2 regions of the Variovorax sp. 05L425 genome follow, and region 1 is predicted to be linked to the other one. Evidence: riboswitches for the same ligand, from Rfam matches in the RefSeq annotation. Region 1 holds a riboswitch; the other holds the start of a gene.
What was found. Region 1 has a riboswitch for glycine ahead of gcvT (glycine cleavage system aminomethyltransferase GcvT). Riboswitches for the same ligand answer to the same signal wherever they lie in the genome.

Region 1 (10,596 bases):
AAGGGCAAGACCGTCGTGCTCGGCCTGGTGACCACCAAGTTCGGCGAAATGGAAGACAAGGACGAACTCAAGAGCCGCATCGAGGCCGCCTCCAAGTACGTCTCGCTCGACCAGCTCGCCCTGTCGCCGCAATGCGGTTTCTCGAGCACGGTGCATGGCAACAACATCGCGGTGGAAGCCCAGCGCGCCAAGCTGCGCCTGGTCGTCGAGACTGCGCAAGAGGTCTGGGGCTCGACCTGAAGGCGTAACCGTGGTGAAGTAGCGTCATGTCCATGAAGCTCTTCACCGGTCCCCTCAGCATGTTCGGCGCCAAGGCGCAGATCGCGGCCCTTGAAAAGGGGCTCGCGTTCGAATGCATCATGGTGCCCTTCGATCGGGACGACAACTACGAGCCCAGGCACCCCGAGGTGCTTCGGGTCAATCCCAAGCGACAGGTGCCGGTGCTGATCGACGGCGAGGTCGAGCTGTTCGATTCGACGCAGATCTTCGAATACCTCGAAGACCTTGTTCCCGATCCTCCTCTATGGCCCGCCGGCGTCGCAGCGCGCGCCCGAGCACGGCAGATCGAGCTCAAGTCGGACGAAGTCTTCTTTCCTCAGGTGGTGAAGCTCTTCGGCCTGCAGAACGACATGCAGAGTCCCGCGGCCTTGGCGGCCTGTGCCGCTTGCGATCGCTTCGGCAAGGAACTGGACCTGGTGCTCGAAGGCCGCGACTACCTCGCCGGCCCTTATTCATACGCCGACATCGCCTTCTACATGGCGCACGTATTTGCCGACCGCAAGGGCGCAGGCATGAGCTCCTCCACACCACGGCTGGTGGCCTGGCGCGATCGCGTCGGCGCACGGCCGGCGGTGCGCGAAGTGGTCGGCGCCATGATGCGCTTCCTCGCATCGCAGGGGCGACCGGTCCCTGCATTCCTGCAGTCGCACCTCCGCACGTGAACCAGATCGACGACCTGCTCGACTGGCTGCCCTCGCCGTCGCAGCATTTGCTTGTCGTCACGTTTGCGCTGCTTGTCTATGTGCTGACCACGCGCGCCCGGCGCGAACAGCGGGCACCCTCGACGGCGATCGCGTGGGTCATGGGATTCGCGCTGATGCCGTACATCATCCTGCCGATGTACCTGCTGTTCGGCCAGCGCAAGCTGCGGCCGCCAGGGTCGCCGCGGCCGCCGCGCACGGGTCCGACGGGACATTGGGCTGCCGATCTGATCGAGAGCTTCGGCCTGGCGCCGCCCGGCCGCTGCGAGATTCACTTCCATTCCGACGGCGCGGCCGCACGCGAGGCGCTCTTCGCTGTGATCGAAGGCGCGCGGACGCGGCTCGATGTGGGCACGTTCATCATCGGCGACGACGCGCTGGGCCACGAGGTCATCAACAGGCTGTCGCGGCGTGCGGGCGAAGGCGTGGCGGTGCGCGTGCTGCTCGACGGCTTCGGCGCCCTTTCGCTGCCGCGCTCGCACTTCGACACGCTCCGCGAAGCGGGTGCCGAAGTTGCCGTGTTCCGCCCGATCTTCAGCCTGCGTCGTACCGGTCCGCGCAATCTGCGCAACCACCGCAAGGTCACGATTGCGGACGACGGCTGGCTCTGGTCGGGCGGCCGCAACCTCGCCGGCGAATACTTCACCGGCAACGACGAGCACCCGGTCGCATGGCGCGATCTGTCCTTCGATCTCCGGGGCAGCGTGGCCGCCGCGGCAGCGCGGCAGTTCGACCATGACTGGTCGTCGGTGCGCAAGCGCAAGGCGCGCGCTGCGGCCGCCGTGGACAAGCCGGCCGAGGGCAACCTCGCGCAGTTCCTGCCGAGCGGCCCCGACCAGACCGAGGACACGGCACATGCGCTGCTGGTTGACGCCTGCTTTCGCGCCGAACAACGCTTGCTGGCCATCACGCCTTACTTCGTGCCCGGCGACGGCCTGCGCGACGCGCTGCGTCTGGCCGCGCGGCGCGGTGTGCAGGTGACGATCGCGATTCCAGCGCATTCGAACCACCGCCTGGCCGACTTCGTCCGGGCACGCGCGATGCGCGACCTCGCGCGCGCGGGGGTGACATTCCGGATGCTGCCGTTCATGGCGCACGCCAAGGCGGTGGTCGTGGACGAGGATCTCGCGATGTGCGGTTCCATCAATCTCGACTTGCGCAGCCTGCTGATCAACCACGAGGCAGCCGTGGTGTTCTACGGCCATGACCAGGTCGACTGGCTCGCGCAGTGGATCGAAACGACAGCCTCCGCCGGCGAGAACTATCGCGCGCGCCGACCCGGCATCCTGCGTGACTTGGCCGAAGGCCTCCTCCTCACCATCGCCTTCCAGCTCTGATCGAACTCGCCGGCCGGCGTGCCGACGACGCCGCCTTGTCAGATACTCGCCTTCTCGATCTCGAACACTTCAGGAGAGATGCATGGGAAAGCTTGTCCAGTTCAACCGTCCGGACGGCGGCGCCGTTCAAGGGTATCTCGCGGAGGCCGACAAGACCTTCGGCTCGGTGGTGGTGATCCAGGAATGGTGGGGTTTGAACGACCAGATCCGGGGCGTGGCCGAACGCTTTGCCAGGGCCGGCTTCACGGCCCTGGTGCCCGACCTCTATCGCGGGAAATCCACCGTCGAGGCCGAGGAAGCCCATCACCTGATGGACGGCTTGAACTTCGCCGACGCGGCCTCGCAAGATGTGCGCGGCGCGGTGCAGTTCCTGAAGGCGCGCGGCGGCAAAGTGGGCGTCACCGGTTTCTGCATGGGCGGCGCGTTGACGGTGCTGGCCTCGACGATGGCACCTGAAGCCGACGCCATCGTCGTGTGGTACGGGTATCCGCCGCTGGAGTACGTCGATGCATCGAAGATCTCCGCACCGGTGATGGCGCACTGGGCCACGCAGGATGCGGCCTTTGCCATCGCGGGTGCCGACGCGCTCGAAGAGAAACTGCGTGGCGCGGGCGTGCGCTATGAAGGCCATCGCTACCAGGCGCAGCACGCCTTTGCCAATGAAGACGCCCAAGGCCCGGGGCGCATTCCGATCACGCAATACGACGCCGTGTGGGCACAGCGTGCGTGGGATCGCACCGTGCGATTCTTCGGGCGCGAACTCGCCTGAGGGCTCAGCCGCTTCAACGCTTTGCGGTCGCCTTGCTGGCCTTGCTGGCCTTGTTGGTGTAGCTCGCGTTGCCAAGCCCGGTGCCGATGGTCAGGACGGCCCAGCGCTTCACGTCCTGCATGAAGGGCAACTCGCTCAGCCCCTGGACGACCGCGTCGTTGTGCATCAGCGCGACGGTGGGGTCGCCGTCGATGAGCGGGAGCCTCTTGCACAGCTCGCTCGGCAGATGGAAGTTTTCGCTCTCCCAGTCGCCGGGGAGGTTCTGCGCACCGCGTGAAATCGATCCGTCCTTGCGAATCAGCCCGGGGCAACCGATGCCGACGAACGGCGCGAGTCGGATGCCTTTCTTCTTGCAATAGCGGATCTGCTTTTCAAGCATTTTCGCGAGCCGGTCGACCAGCGCCTTGCGGCTCGGGCCATCGTCGGCATGGCGCCATTTTTCGCGGTGGATCACTTTGGCGTGCGAGAGGTCGGGCGAACGTCTGATCCGCGTCTTGACGATGCCGCAGCGCACATTGGTGCCGCCGATGTCCAGCGCCAGGATGGCGTCGCGGCGCTTCAGCAGCGGCGGCGGCACGAGGTGCACCCAACCGAGCAGGCCGCCATCGTCTGTCGCATGGCTGATGCGCCCCAATTGCACCGACTGATTCATCTCCTGCAACATGGCCGCCGCCTGCAGGATCGCCCGCTCTCCGACGTCACTTTCGGGGAAGCCGCCGCCGATGACGACGCGCTCGACACCTTTCCATGACGGCTGGCGCATGAAACGATCGATCACCCAGGCCAGTTCTTCCGCGAATTCCTCGATGACCGCGTGGACCACGTCCGCCGCCTCGGACGCCTTTTCGCCGAGCGCCTGGTCGAGCATCTTCTTGCTCATCTCCGTGGAATGAAGACCGCCCAGCGGGTCGTTTCCCTTCTTTCGGCGACGACGGCGCCAGCGTTCCAGCAGTTCCCTGAAGGCGGTCTGGCTGGCCTGGTCGCCGATGAAGCCGTCCTTGTCGCGCAACTGGAGGCTGTAGCCCTCGACCACGACCGAAGGCAGTTCGCGTGCGCCGTGCACGTCGGGCAGAGGATGCGCGTCTTTTTCGACTTTCTCTTTTGCCATCGTGTTTCCCGGATGCGCCGTTCAGTCGGCCGTGGTCGCAAGTATCAGGCGTGCGGCTTCCTCCGGCGCATCCCAATGCGGATAGTGGCCGCATCGCTCGAACCAATGGATGTGCGCATCGGGGAAAAGCGCCTGCGCGCGAGCGGCCTGCCTCGGGAAGCAGATCCGGTCGAAGCGCCCCCAGCCGATCACGAGTTGCTTGTCCAGGCTCCCGGCCGCCACGCCTTCCTGCGGCGACCCTTGCACCAGGCTCTTCAGCATCATGCTGAACGACGATGCCGAGGCCCAGTTGCGCATTTCGTCCAGAACCATCGAAGGCGAAAGGCCGGCGGCCTGGGCCGATACCTGCCTCAGCAGGAGCACGCGCGACCATTCGTGCGTCGTGATCGCGGGCATCGCGAACTGCAGCGCGCGCGCCAGCCGCCACGAGAGGCAGACGGAGGCCCGGTAGGCGTGGCGCTCCCATCCTTCCCAGAAGCCCACAGGCCCCAACGAGACGACCGCCCCCAGCACGCCGCCGCGCCGCGCCAGTTCCAGAATCAATTGCGCCCCCTCCGAACTGCCGGCGGCATCGATGCCCACCAAGTCGTGTTCATGCAGAAACTGAGCGACCGCGTCGCACATCGTGCGAATGGAGACTTCGCCTTTCAGCTCCGGACTCTTGCCGAAACCCGGCAGATCGATCGCCACGACACTGCGCTGTGCGGCCAGCGGCGTCAGCACGGTCCGCCACGACCGCCAGGTGCCGCCAAGGCCATGGACCAGCAACAGGGGCTTGCCTTCACCGCGTCGAACATAGTTGATCCGCACTTGTTCATTCTGCGTTCATCCGCTGCAGTGCAGCATCGGCACGGCGCACCATCCTTTGTAGGAGAAGGAGCCTGTGCATCGGATGGTCCTCGCCGCCATGACGCCGATACACTGGGTCGATGCGTCCACTGCGCCGAATCTGGGTCACCACCCTGGCCTGCCTGGGCCTGCTGGGCCTTATGGGCCTTCTGGGCAACCCCACGCCGTCGCACGCGCAAGGCGGGGCCGACGGGCTTCGCATCGGCTCCAAGCGATTCACCGAGTCGTACATCCTGGCAGAGGTTCTCGCGCAGACTGCGGCGCCGCATACCGCCACCCCCCCGGTGGTCCGGCAGGGACTCGGCAACACGGCCATCGTCTACGAGGCCTTGAGTTCCGGCAGCATCGATCTCTATGCCGAATACACCGGTACCATCGCCCTGGAGATCCTCAAGAGCCCTCAGTCGATGACGCTCGAGGACATGAACGCGGCGCTCCGGCCGCTGGGCCTGGGCGCGGCGATTCCCTTCGGGTTCAACGACGGCTATGCGCTCGCCATGCGCGCGGCCGATGCGGACCGCCTCGGCGTGCGAAGCCTGAGCGACCTCGCCAGCCATCCTGAACTGAAGCTCGGACTGTCGAACGAATTCATCGGCCGCGCCGACGGCTGGCAAGGGTTGGCTGCTCGATACGGTTTCACACAGACGCCGACGGGGCTGGATCATGGGCTCGCCTACGACGCCATCGCGGCGAAGCAGATCGACGTCACCGACATCTACACCACCGACGCCAAGATCGATCATCTCGGCCTCCGTGTGCTCGAGGACGACCGCCAATATTTCCCTCGCTACGACGCGGTGGTGCTCTACCGGCTCGACGTGCCGACAAGATTGCCCAAGGCGTGGGCGGCATTGCAGAAACTCGAAGGCCGCGTCGACGAGCACGCCATGATCGCAATGAATGCGCGTGCCGAATTGCAGGGCGTGGCGTTCGACGCGATCGCGCGTGACTTCCTGGCGCAGAGCAAGATCGTCGCCCAGGCACCCGCCGCCAAGACAACCGGCTCCGCCCTCCCCAAGGAGGCCGCGGCACGGGGTTTCCTCGCCAAGCTGTTCGGCCCCGACCTTGTCCGCCTCGCGCGTCAGCATCTGCTGCTGGTGGCGGTCTCGGTCGGCGTCGCCATCCTGATCGCGGTGCCGTTAGGAGTCCTCGTTTTTCCGCACCTGAACGCGCGTGCGCTCGTCCTGGGGCTCACGGGCCTGCTGCAGACCATTCCCTCGCTCGCACTGCTGGCGATCCTGATCTCGGCCGTCGGCGCGATCGGCCTGGTGCCGGCGCTGATCGCGCTCACGCTCTATTCGCTCTTGCCGATCATGCGGAACACGGTCACCGGCCTGGCCGAAGTCCCGGTCGGGTTGCGGCAGGCAGGGACCGCACTGGGAATGACCGGCGGCCAGACCCTGCGGGTGGTGCTGCTGCCGCTGGCACTCCCCACGATCCTTGCCGGCGTGCGGACGGCGACGACCATCGCCATCGGCACCGCGACGATTGCGGCCTTCATCGGCGCGGGCGGTTTCGGCGAACGCATCGTGACCGGCCTGGCACTCAACGATCGCGAACTGCTGGTCGCCGGGGCCATACCCGCGGCGGTGCTGGCCCTGCTCAGCGAGGCATTCTTCGAGTGCATCGAATACCTGATGCGTCGCAAATACTGAAACTTGAAACTGAACGCATCGACAGGCTTCTTCCGGTGCAGCAACTTCACTGAATTCGCCGTTGGGCACGCCTTCGATCCCTTACACTCGCGCAGTCAGGAGAGAGCCCCGCCGCGTCGGGGCCGCCGAAGGCGCAGGTCCCATCGAAGCGCGGGCCCGAACGCTCAGGCAAAAGGACTGGCGAAGCGCCCGCATTCAGGGCGTTTCCTTGCTGGAGAGAGACGACCCGTCGCGACGACGGACTCGTCCACCGAAGGAGCAAGCCCCGATCGTGGGGTGAATCTCTCAGGTAAAGCGGACAGCAGGGGTGGCCCATGGCTTCGGTCATGGATCTGGACTGCCCCCTTTTGGAGAGAGCCTTGGCCTCCGAATCGACTGACGATCTTCTGAAGACCCCGCTTCACGCCCTGCATGTGGAACTCGGCGCGCGCATGGTGCCTTTCGCCGGCTACTCGATGCCCGTGCAATACCCGGCGGGCCTCATGGCCGAACACAAGCACACGCGCGAGGCTGCGGGGCTCTTCGATATTTCCCACATGGGCCAGTTGCGCCTGTCCGGCCCCGATGCCGCGGCCGCCTTCGAGACGCTGATGCCGGTGGATGTGATCGGCCTGGCGCCCGGCAAGCAGCGCTACGGGCTGCTGCTCAATGACGACGGCGGCATCCTCGACGACCTGATGTTCTTCAACGAGGGCAACGACTCGCTGTTCGTGATCGTCAACGGCGCCTGCAAGCAGGCCGACATCGCGCACATCACCGCGAAGATCGGGCACCGTTGCCAGGTCCTGCCGATGCCCGACCACGCGTTGCTCGCGCTTCAGGGACCGCAGGCTGCCGCGACGCTGGCGCGTCTGTCGCCCGGCGTCGAGCGCTTTGTCTTCATGACCGGCGGCGCCGTGCAGATCGGCGGCATTCCGGCTTTCGTGACCCGCAGCGGGTACACCGGCGAAGACGGCTTCGAGATCTCCGTCGGCGCCGCGGACGCCGAACGCCTTGCGCGGCTGCTGCTCGCGCAACCCGAGGTCAAGCCCATCGGCCTGGGAGCGCGCAATTCGTTGCGGCTCGAAGCCGGGCTTTGCCTCTACGGCAACGACATCGACGAGACGACCACGCCAGTCGAAGCCTCGCTCGTCTGGGCCATGCAGAAAGTGCGACGTTCCGGTGGTGCGCGCGAAGGCGGCTTCCCGGGCGCGGCCAAGGTGCTGGCGCAACTCACTGCCGCGGACGGCACGGCGGGCCATCTCGACCACGACACCCTCAAGCGCAAACGCGTGGGCCTCGTCGCGCTGGAGCGTGTTCCGGTGCGCGACGGCACGCTGCTCGAATCCTTCGAAGGCCTCGCCATCGGCCAGGTGACCAGCGGACTGCTCGGCCCCACAGTCGACCGGCCCGTCGCCATGGCCTACGTTGCGCTGGCCTATTCCGAGCCCGGCACGCGCATCCAGGCGATGGTGCGCGGCAAGCCGGTGTTGATGGAAGTCAGCACCATGCCTTTCGTCCCGGCGCGCTATTTCCGCGGCTGAGACCCGATCTTCAAGTCCTGCCGATTTCGTTCCGATTTCTTATCTCAAGGAGCTTTTGTTCATGACCACCAAGTACACCAAGGATCACGAGTGGGTTCGCCAGGAAGCGGACGCGACGCTCGTCACCGTCGGCATCACCGTCCACGCGCAGGACGCACTGGGTGACGTGGTCTTCGTCGATCTGCCTGAAGTGGGCAAGACTTTCGCCCAGGGCGAGGTCGCGGGTGTGGTCGAGTCGGTCAAGGCCGCCGCCGACGTCTTCATGCCGGTCTCCGGCGAAATCACCGAAGTCAACGAAGCGCTGCGCGCCGACCCCTCGCTCGCCAACAGCGCGCCGATGGACGCAGGCTGGTTCTTCAAGGTGCGCGTCAGCGAGGTGACGCAACTCGAAAGCCTGCTCGACGACACCACGTACGAAAAGTTCGCAGCCGAAAACTGAACTAACCCCGGTCCCCTGCCCTCCTGAGCCCTCCATCCATGTCGACACCCGTCCTGCCCCTCTTCCCTTCGCTCAGCGAGCTTGAGAACGCCGAGGAATTCATTGCGCGCCACATTGGCATCGAAGCTGCTGACGAATCGCGAATGCTGTCGGCGATCGGCTCGGCCACGCGGGCCGAACTGATCGACGGCATCGTGCCGCCGGCCATCCGGCGCACGCGGCCGATGCGCTTGCCTGCGCCGGTGACGGAGGCCGACGCGCTGGCCGAACTCAAGGCCATCGCCGCGAAGAACAAGGTGGCGAAGAGCTTCATCGGACAGGGCTACTACGGCACCCACACGCCAGGCGTGATCCTGCGCAACGTGCTGGAGAACCCCGCCTGGTACACCGCCTACACGCCCTACCAGGCCGAAATCTCGCAAGGTCGCATGGAGGCGCTGGTCAATTTCCAGACGATGGTTTGTGACCTGACAGGCATGGCCATCGCGAATGCGTCGATGCTCGACGAGGCCACCGCGGCGGCCGAGGCGATGACGCTCGCGCGCCGCAGCGTCAAGAGCAAGAGCAACGTGTTCCTGGTATCGGGCGACTGCCACCCGCAGACCATCGAGGTCATCAAGACGCGCGCGGCGCCGCTGGGCATCGAGGTACGGGTCAGCACGGTGTCGGAGACCCTGCCCCACCTGATGGCGAGCTGCGAATTCTTCGGCGTTCTGGCGCAATACCCCGCCACGACGGGTCACGTACACGACCTGCGACCGCTCGCCGGCCACGCGCACCAGTTCGACGCAGCCTTCTGCGTAGCGGCCGACCTGCTCGCGCTCACGTTGCTCGCGCCGCCCGGCGAATGGGATGCGGACATCGTCTGCGGCAGCACACAGCGCTTCGGCATGCCGATGGGCAACGGCGGCCCGCATGCCGCCTACCTGGCATGCCGCGACGAATTCAAGCGCTCGCTGCCCGGGCGCATCGTGGGCGTCAGCGTCGACACGCACGGCGAGCCCGCCTACCGCCTCGCGCTGCAGACACGCGAGCAGCACATCCGGCGCGAGAAGGCGACGTCCAACATCTGTACCGCGCAAGTGCTGCCCGCGGTGATCGCCAGCATGTACGCGGTCTACCACGGACCCGAGGGCATCCGTCGCATCGCGCAGCGCGTCGCGTCACTCACGTCGATCCTCGCGCAAGGTCTCGAACAGATGGGCCGCGAGTTGATCAACGCGACGGCGTTCGACACGCTCACCGTCAAGACCGGCGAAGACACCGCGAAGATCGTGGAACGCGCCGAGGCCGCCTGCATCAACCTGGGTCTGCGCGTGCAGAACCACCTGGGCATTTCGCTCGACGAAACCACGACGCGCGCCGACATCGAGACGCTCTGGGCGCTGTTCGTGCCCGCGGGCACGCCGATGCCGCGTTTCGACGAACTCGCCGGCCGGATCGCCTCGCGCATCCCCGAGGACTTGCGCCGCACCAGCGCATTCCTGACGCATCCGGTCTTCAACACGCACAAGAGCGAAACCGCGATGCTGCGCTACATCCGCAGCCTCGGCGACAAGGACCTCGCGCTCGATCGCAGCATGATCCCGCTCGGGAGCTGCACCATGAAGCTCAACGCGACGAGCGAGATGATCCCGATCACCTGGCCCGAATTCGCGAACATCCATCCCTTCGCGCCGGCTGAACAGCTCCAGGGCTATGCCCAACTCGACAAGCAGCTGCGCGCATGGCTGTGCGAAGCCACCGGCTACGCGGGCATCAGCCTGCAGCCCAACGCGGGCTCGCAGGGCGAGTACGCGGGCCTGCTTGCGATCAAGGCCTTTCATGAAGCCAGGGGCGAAGGCCATCGCGATGTGTGCCTGATTCCCTTCTCGGCGCACGGCACCAATCCGGCCAGTGCCCACATGGCCGGCATGAAGGTGGTGGTCACGGCCTG
Region 2 (6,373 bases), on a different contig from region 1:
GCTGTAGAGCCCCGCGAACAGCGACAGAAGCCCGAGGTCGGCCATCACGCGCCAGTGCGCCCTCTCGCGCAGGAAGCCGCCCAGCCCTAGATCGCCAAGCGCAGGCAGCGCGCGCGACGCGAAGTACAGGTCGATCGCGAACACGCTCATGCCGATCGCGCCCAACGGAACCAGGCCGATCTCCACCTGGCGACGACTCAGCGTCTCGCACAGGAGCGACCCGATGCCGATGCCGACGGAAAAGACCACCAGCAGCAGCGAGGCCACTTGCTCGTCACCGTGCAGCACCTCCTTGGCGAAGCTCGGAAACTGGCTCAGGAAGATGGCGCCGAAGAACCACATCCACGAAATACCCAGCAGCGAACGGAAAACCACGATGTTGCCGTGCGCAAGCTTGAGATTGCGCCAGGTCTCGCTCACAGGATTCCAGTTGATCCGAAGCCCCGGATCGGTGGCAGGCGCGCGCGGAATCGCCTGCGCCACCCCACGCCCGGCCAGCGCAAGCAGCACGCAGGCCAGGGCCACCGAGGTGTGGCCGATATGCGGTACAGCGACCAGGAGGCCGCCGGCGACCTGGCCGAGCAGGATGGCGACGAAGGTGCCCATCTCGACCATGCCGTTGCCGCCCGTGAGCTCGCGCGCGTCCAGCACCTGCGGCAGATAAGCGAACTTGACCGGCCCGAACAAGGTGGAATGCAGTCCCATCAGGAAGACGCAGCCAAGCAGCACCGCGGCGTCCGCCCGCATGAAACCCCATGCCGCGATCAGCATGATCGCGATCTCGAGGTTCTTGACGAAGCGGATCATCTTCGTCTTGTCATATTTGTCCGTGAGCTGCCCGGCCGTGGCCGAGAAGAGCAGGAACGGCAGGATGAACAGCGCCCCGATCGCGAGCCCCGCCATGGCCGGCGGCATCCAGCTGAGCTGCAGCTGGTAGGTCACCATGACCGTGAAGGCGAACTTGAAGAGGTTGTCGTTTGCCGCGCCGGCGAACTGCGTCCAGAAGAACGGCGCAAAGCGCCGCTGGCCCAGAAGCGCGAACTGGTTGGCGTGCGCATGCGTATCAGGCATGGGGGAGGATGATGCGTTGGCAGTTGTGGTCATTCGCAAAGCCTGGCTGGCGGGTTCCTCAAGCCGTCACTGCGGCTGCGCCCGGATTGTGCCGCAGGGTCTGACGACCCATTGCCTGGAGCCCGTGCAACACCGGCAGCGCCGCCAATGCAGCGGTCAAATGCTTGAGACTATGACCCGATATCAGGTCCTGCGTGACGTCATAGATGGCCTGATCCGACACCTCGAACAACTTGGCCATGGCGTAGAAGAAGATCACCCAGCCCAACTTCAGCCCGATGGCGCCGTTCAACGGCTTTGCCAGCGAGAGGATCACGATCAGCGCCATGCCACCGAACTGCACCAGCGCCCAGGGCAGCGCATTCCCGGTCCTGTGGCAGACGGCCGCCGCCAGCAGGCCGCCGACCATCGTGAACCATGCGGCCGGCCATCCGGCGCGTGCGCTGACTCGCTCGCAGACCACCAGGCCGACCAGGCCCGAAAAAGCCACCGCCATGCCTGCACGGTCGGCTGCCAGGCGCATGCCATCGGACTGCAGGTGATAGAAGGCGGACCCGGCAGCGGTCAGGATCAGGCCGGCAAAGAACACCCAGGCGCAATCGAGCGCATTCACGGGAAGGTGAGCGCCCGCTTGGGGCAGCGGTGAGGCGTCGAGCGCGTCTTCGTGCGCGCGATCGAGCCAATGCAGCCAGCGCAGGCCCCAGATGCCGATCGCGACGAAGGGCAGGTTGCTCAACACATCCATCGCATTTGGCAGGCCGTGCCAGGCATGGCGATCGGCGAACGGCGCCCCGGCGAGGCCAGAGGCCGGAAGGACCGGCCCGGCGATTGCGGCCAAAAGGAGCAGCGCGAACAGCGAAACGAGGCAACGTTCACGGTTGGAGAAGGACGACAGTGGCATGACGGACTCCGATGAATAGCTCGATGGGCGCAATCTAGGTTGCCGACCCCCTCCCTGGCATCGAGAATCGATACGGAGCACTTTTTCACCACCCCCGGTATCAGCCGGCAATACCACCACCTCATGAGCACCACTGTCGATCTGGTCGTCGCCCTCAAGAACGAACTCAAGAACGCCCACATGACTTACGCGGATCTCGCCAAGTCGCTGGACATGGCCGAATCCAGCGTGAAGCGGATGCTCGCCAAGGGCGACATGCCGCTGACGCGGGTCGACGCGATCTGCCGGGCGCTCAAGATCGATTTCGCGGAACTCGCCCGCCGCGTGGCGGACGCCCAGCCCTTGCTCAAGGAACTGACGCTCGAGCAAGAAAAAGCTGTCGTCAGGGACAAGAAGTTGTTGCTGCTCGCCATCTGCGTGCTGAGCCAATGGACGCTGGAGCAGATCGTCGCCGCCTACCGCATCACCGAGGCCGAATGCATCGGCTACCTGGCGCAACTCGACCGCATCGGCATCATCGAGTTGCGTCCGCTGAACCGCTACCGCCTGAAGCTCGCCAAGACCTTCCGATGGCGCCCGCACGGCCCGGTGATGGATTTCTTTCGCGAGAACGTCGTGCTCGACTACTACCGCGGCGGCTTCGACGGCCCGGCCGAAGGCCTCCTGTTGGTGCATGGATCGATCAGCAAATCGCTGGCGCCTGCCTTCCTGGACCGCCTGCAGCGCGTTGCACAGGACTTCGCCCAGCAGCACCAGACCGACCAGAAGCTGTCGCCCAAGGAGCGGGAGGGCTACACCCTGCTCCTGGGCATGCGCAACTGGGAGTTCGAATTGTTCACGCGTCTGCGCAGGGCCTGAAACACACAGAAACCGGTTTCCTCTATAAAATTCGCCCCGCAGAAAAGCGGACGCATTCGTCGTCCCACCGTTGGCGCAAACTCCCATGAACGCTCAGGTGAACCGCAACAGCGGTTCGGTGACTGCCTCACATTGATCAATCGCCGACTGGAGAGACGCCACGCGACGTGGTGCACCGACGGAGCAAATCCGCTGCATGGCGCAGCGAATGAAACTCTCAGGTAAAGGAGACAGAGGGAGCGGCAGTCTGAACCCCGGGTCTCGGCGCTTTGCACAGTAAGCACCAACACCCGCCGTTCATGCCATCCCAAAAGGATTCGGACATGCGCGTGGTTGTGCTCGGCGCCGGTTTGCTCGGTGTAACGACGGCCTATTACCTTCAGCAACTCGGTCACGAGGTGATCGTGGTGGACCGCCACGCGACCCCCGCCGCCAAGGCCCGGGGCCGGGCCGAACCCAGCGAATCTGCGATTGCGCTGCAACGCTCCGAAGCGTATTCGGCCTATGCGCGACGAACAGAAGGCGGCTGGTCCCGCCTGCGCGCAAAGGTGCGTCATCGCATCGCCAAGCTGCTCGACCGAGCCATTGGCGAACCGGCGAAACGCGACCCGCTTGAGCACATGGTGCGTCTCGCCGCCTACAGCCGCGAGAGCGCACGTGCGCTGCGTGACGAGGCCGGCATGTCGCAACGGCCGCGCTCGAACGGGCTCATGAACTTCTTCACCGACGCCCAAGCCTTCCATGGGCGCATGGCCCGCGCACCCCACTGGTCCGAACTCGGCTGCGAGGAACGTCTGCTCTCCGCCGAAGAGGCCACGGGCCTGGAGCCTGCATTGCATGCCGTCGGCAGCAAGCTCGCCGGAGCGACTTTCTCGCTCGAGGACCCGGCACGCGATCCCGCCCAGTTCGCGGCAAGCATCGTCTTTCTTTGCCGCGCGGCCGGTGTGCGCTTCATGATGAAGCACACCGTGGTCTCGCTGAAGACGCGTGACGGCCGCATCAGTCATGTCGACCTGCTGGATGCACAAGGACAACCCACCACCGTGCGCGCGCAGTCCTATGTTCTCGCCCTGGGCGCATCGAGCGTTCCGCATGCGGAAGACCTTGGCATCGACATGCCGCTGAATTTCGTTCGCGAGTACATCGCCACGATGCCGGTCAGGGACGCCGCGCACGCACCGCACATCGCGCTGCACGACCGACAGGGCAAGCTTCGAATCGCACGCGTCGAGAACGCCAACGGTGTCTATCTCCGGGTTTCTTCCACCGTGCGCGTGAGCCATGACGAGCAGAGCGAGCCAGACTCGGACCGCTTCGAAGCGATCCTCAGGCGCATCGAGGCGCTGTTTCCCGGCATGACTGACACCGCGCAGGCTTCGTTCGAAACCGCCATGCACGCGGTGAGCCGCAATCGGCTGCCAATGGTCGGCAAGACGCGAGTCCCCAACCTGTTCCTCAATACCGCCCCGGGCACGGCGACATGGACGCACGCCTGCGGCGCGAGCAAATCGATCGCCCGTATCGTCAGTGGCTTGCGGCCCGAACTCGACTTCGCCTTCAGAGGGCTGTAGCCAGCCGGGCGCGGCGCCCCTACAATCGCCGCACTGCAGGAGAGCGGGCCGCTTGGCGGCCCCACCGAAGGCGCAAACTCCCATAAACGCTCAGGTCGGCTCGCACAAACGAGCCTGTACTGCACCAACTGTCAGAGCCGTCTGGAGAGCCATCACACCACGTGATGCACCGAAGGAGCAAACCTGTTGCGGGCGCAACGGGTGAATCTCTCAGGTACCGAGGACAGGGGGAGCGGCAACTTGGACGCACGGTCCGGTTGCTTTTCTTTTTCACAGCATCCGTTTCCGTTCGAGCCAAGCGCTGCAACCTTCGAGGGTTCTTGAAATGCGCGTGATCGTTCTTGGCGCCGGCTTGCTCGGCGTGACTTCGGCTTACTTCCTCCAGCAACTCGGCCATGAAGTGACCGTGATCGACCGGCAGGCCACACCTGCTGCCGAAACCAGCTTCGCCAACGGCGGCCAGATATCGGTGAGCCATGCCGAGCCCTGGGCCAATCCGAGCGCGCCGCTGAAGGTGCTGCAATGGCTCGGCAAGGAGGACGCTCCCCTGCTCTTCCGCCTCCGCGCCGACATGCGGCAGTGGCTCTGGGGACTGCAGTTCCTGCGCGAATGCACGCCGGCGCGCACCCGCCACAACATCGAGCAGATCGTTCGCCTGGGCACCTACAGCCGCGAAACGCTGCAGCAACTGCGCCGCGACACCGGTATCGCCTACGACCAGCGGACCCAGGGCATCCTGCACTTCTATACGACGCAGAAGGAATTCGACGCCGCTCTGGCGCCAGCCGAACAGATGCGCGCATTGGGCTGCGATCGCCGCGTCATCTCGGCAGATGAAGCAGTGAAACTTGAGCCCGCGCTGGCGCACGTCCGCCCGCAACTGGCCGGCGCCACCTACACCGCCGAAGACGAATCGGGCGATGCGAACCACTTCGCGCGCGAACTCGCGGCGCTGGCCAAGGCCGCAGGTGTTCGCTTCCTGATGAGCCACACCGTGACCGCTCTTCGTGAGGCCGGCGGAACGATCGACCATGTGGAAGCGACCGATAGCGAGGGCCGGTTCCAGCGCATCCGGGGCGATGCCTTCGTGCTGGCCATGGGCTCCCTGAGCCCGCTGCTTGCCGCGCCGCTGGGCATCCGCCTGCCGATCTACCCGGCCAAAGGCTATTCGGTCACGATGCCGGTCGTGGACGCGCCCAAGGCCTACCAGGTGTCGTTGACCGATGACGAATTCAAGCTCGTCTTCTCGCGCTACACCTCCGAAACCGGCGATCGGATGCGCATTGCAGGCACGGCGGAGTTCAACGGCTACGACCGCGACCTGAACCGCGTGCGCTGCGAAGCCATCGTGCGACGGGTCGAACAATTGTTTCCGGGTGCCGCCGACGCCACGCAAGCTCAGTTCTGGACCGGGCTGCGCCCAGCGACGCCGAGCAACGTGCCCCTGATCGGCGCGACGAAACTGCCGAACCTGTTCCTCAACACCGGCCACGGCACGCTGGGCTGGACCCATGCCTGCGGCTCGGGCAAGTCGATCGCACGCATCGTCAGCGGTCTCGCGCCCGAGGTGGATTTCAGCTTCACCGGCGCGCGCGCAGAAACGAAGCCTCAGTCGTCGCTGGTGAAGACCGTCAAGACGCCGGTGTAGCCATACAGGTGGTGCCGCGCAATCTCGCCGGCGGCGAAGAAGCCGACCAGCGGCACATCGCCCAGCGCGTGTCGCACGATCTGCAACTCGGCGCCCGGCGCGCCGAAGTGCGGGCCGCCGCGGCCTGAGCAACTCACGTAGACGGCACCGGCGATGCGGCGGGCCGGATGCGGCGCCGCTTCGGCCTCGCCGGCCGCCACTGCGCGCGCGGTGGCCAAGGTTTGCTCCTCGGGCTCCAGTTCCTCCCGGATTTCGGCGCACACACGCATGAGGTCGGAGCGCGCGGCCTGCGCGTTGCGCCGGCAGAAGCTCAAGCGCATGCCG

Region 2: another riboswitch for glycine. It lies ahead of AC1DN9_RS07950 (FAD-dependent oxidoreductase); the one in region 1 lies ahead of gcvT (glycine cleavage system aminomethyltransferase GcvT).

The regions. Positions count from the first base shown of each region.
Region 1 is NZ_JBFTNY010000002.1:231,408-242,003, forward strand. It holds gene AC1DN9_RS03290 (5-methyltetrahydropteroyltriglutamate--homocysteine S-methyltransferase) at 1-240, shown strand, start outside; gene AC1DN9_RS03295 (glutathione S-transferase family protein) at 273-941, shown strand; gene AC1DN9_RS03300 (phospholipase D-like domain-containing protein) at 938-2,317, shown strand; gene AC1DN9_RS03305 (dienelactone hydrolase family protein) at 2,400-3,086, shown strand; gene AC1DN9_RS03310 (ROK family protein) at 3,100-4,194, opposite strand; gene AC1DN9_RS03315 (alpha/beta fold hydrolase) at 4,216-5,004, opposite strand; gene AC1DN9_RS03320 (ABC transporter permease/substrate-binding protein) at 5,184-6,698, shown strand; glycine riboswitch at 6,785-6,884, shown strand; glycine riboswitch at 6,900-7,010, shown strand; gene gcvT (glycine cleavage system aminomethyltransferase GcvT) at 7,058-8,221, shown strand; gene gcvH (glycine cleavage system protein GcvH) at 8,283-8,660, shown strand; gene gcvP (aminomethyl-transferring glycine dehydrogenase) at 8,699-10,596, shown strand, end outside.
Region 2 is NZ_JBFTNY010000005.1:111,701-118,073, forward strand. It holds gene AC1DN9_RS07935 (MFS transporter) at 1-1,104, opposite strand, end outside; gene AC1DN9_RS07940 (hypothetical protein) at 1,130-1,972, opposite strand; gene AC1DN9_RS07945 (helix-turn-helix domain-containing protein) at 2,096-2,830, shown strand; glycine riboswitch at 2,968-3,074, shown strand; gene AC1DN9_RS07950 (FAD-dependent oxidoreductase) at 3,130-4,401, shown strand; glycine riboswitch at 4,428-4,528, shown strand; glycine riboswitch at 4,533-4,638, shown strand; gene AC1DN9_RS07955 (D-amino acid dehydrogenase) at 4,727-6,049, shown strand; gene AC1DN9_RS07960 (FIST signal transduction protein) at 6,010-6,373, opposite strand, start outside.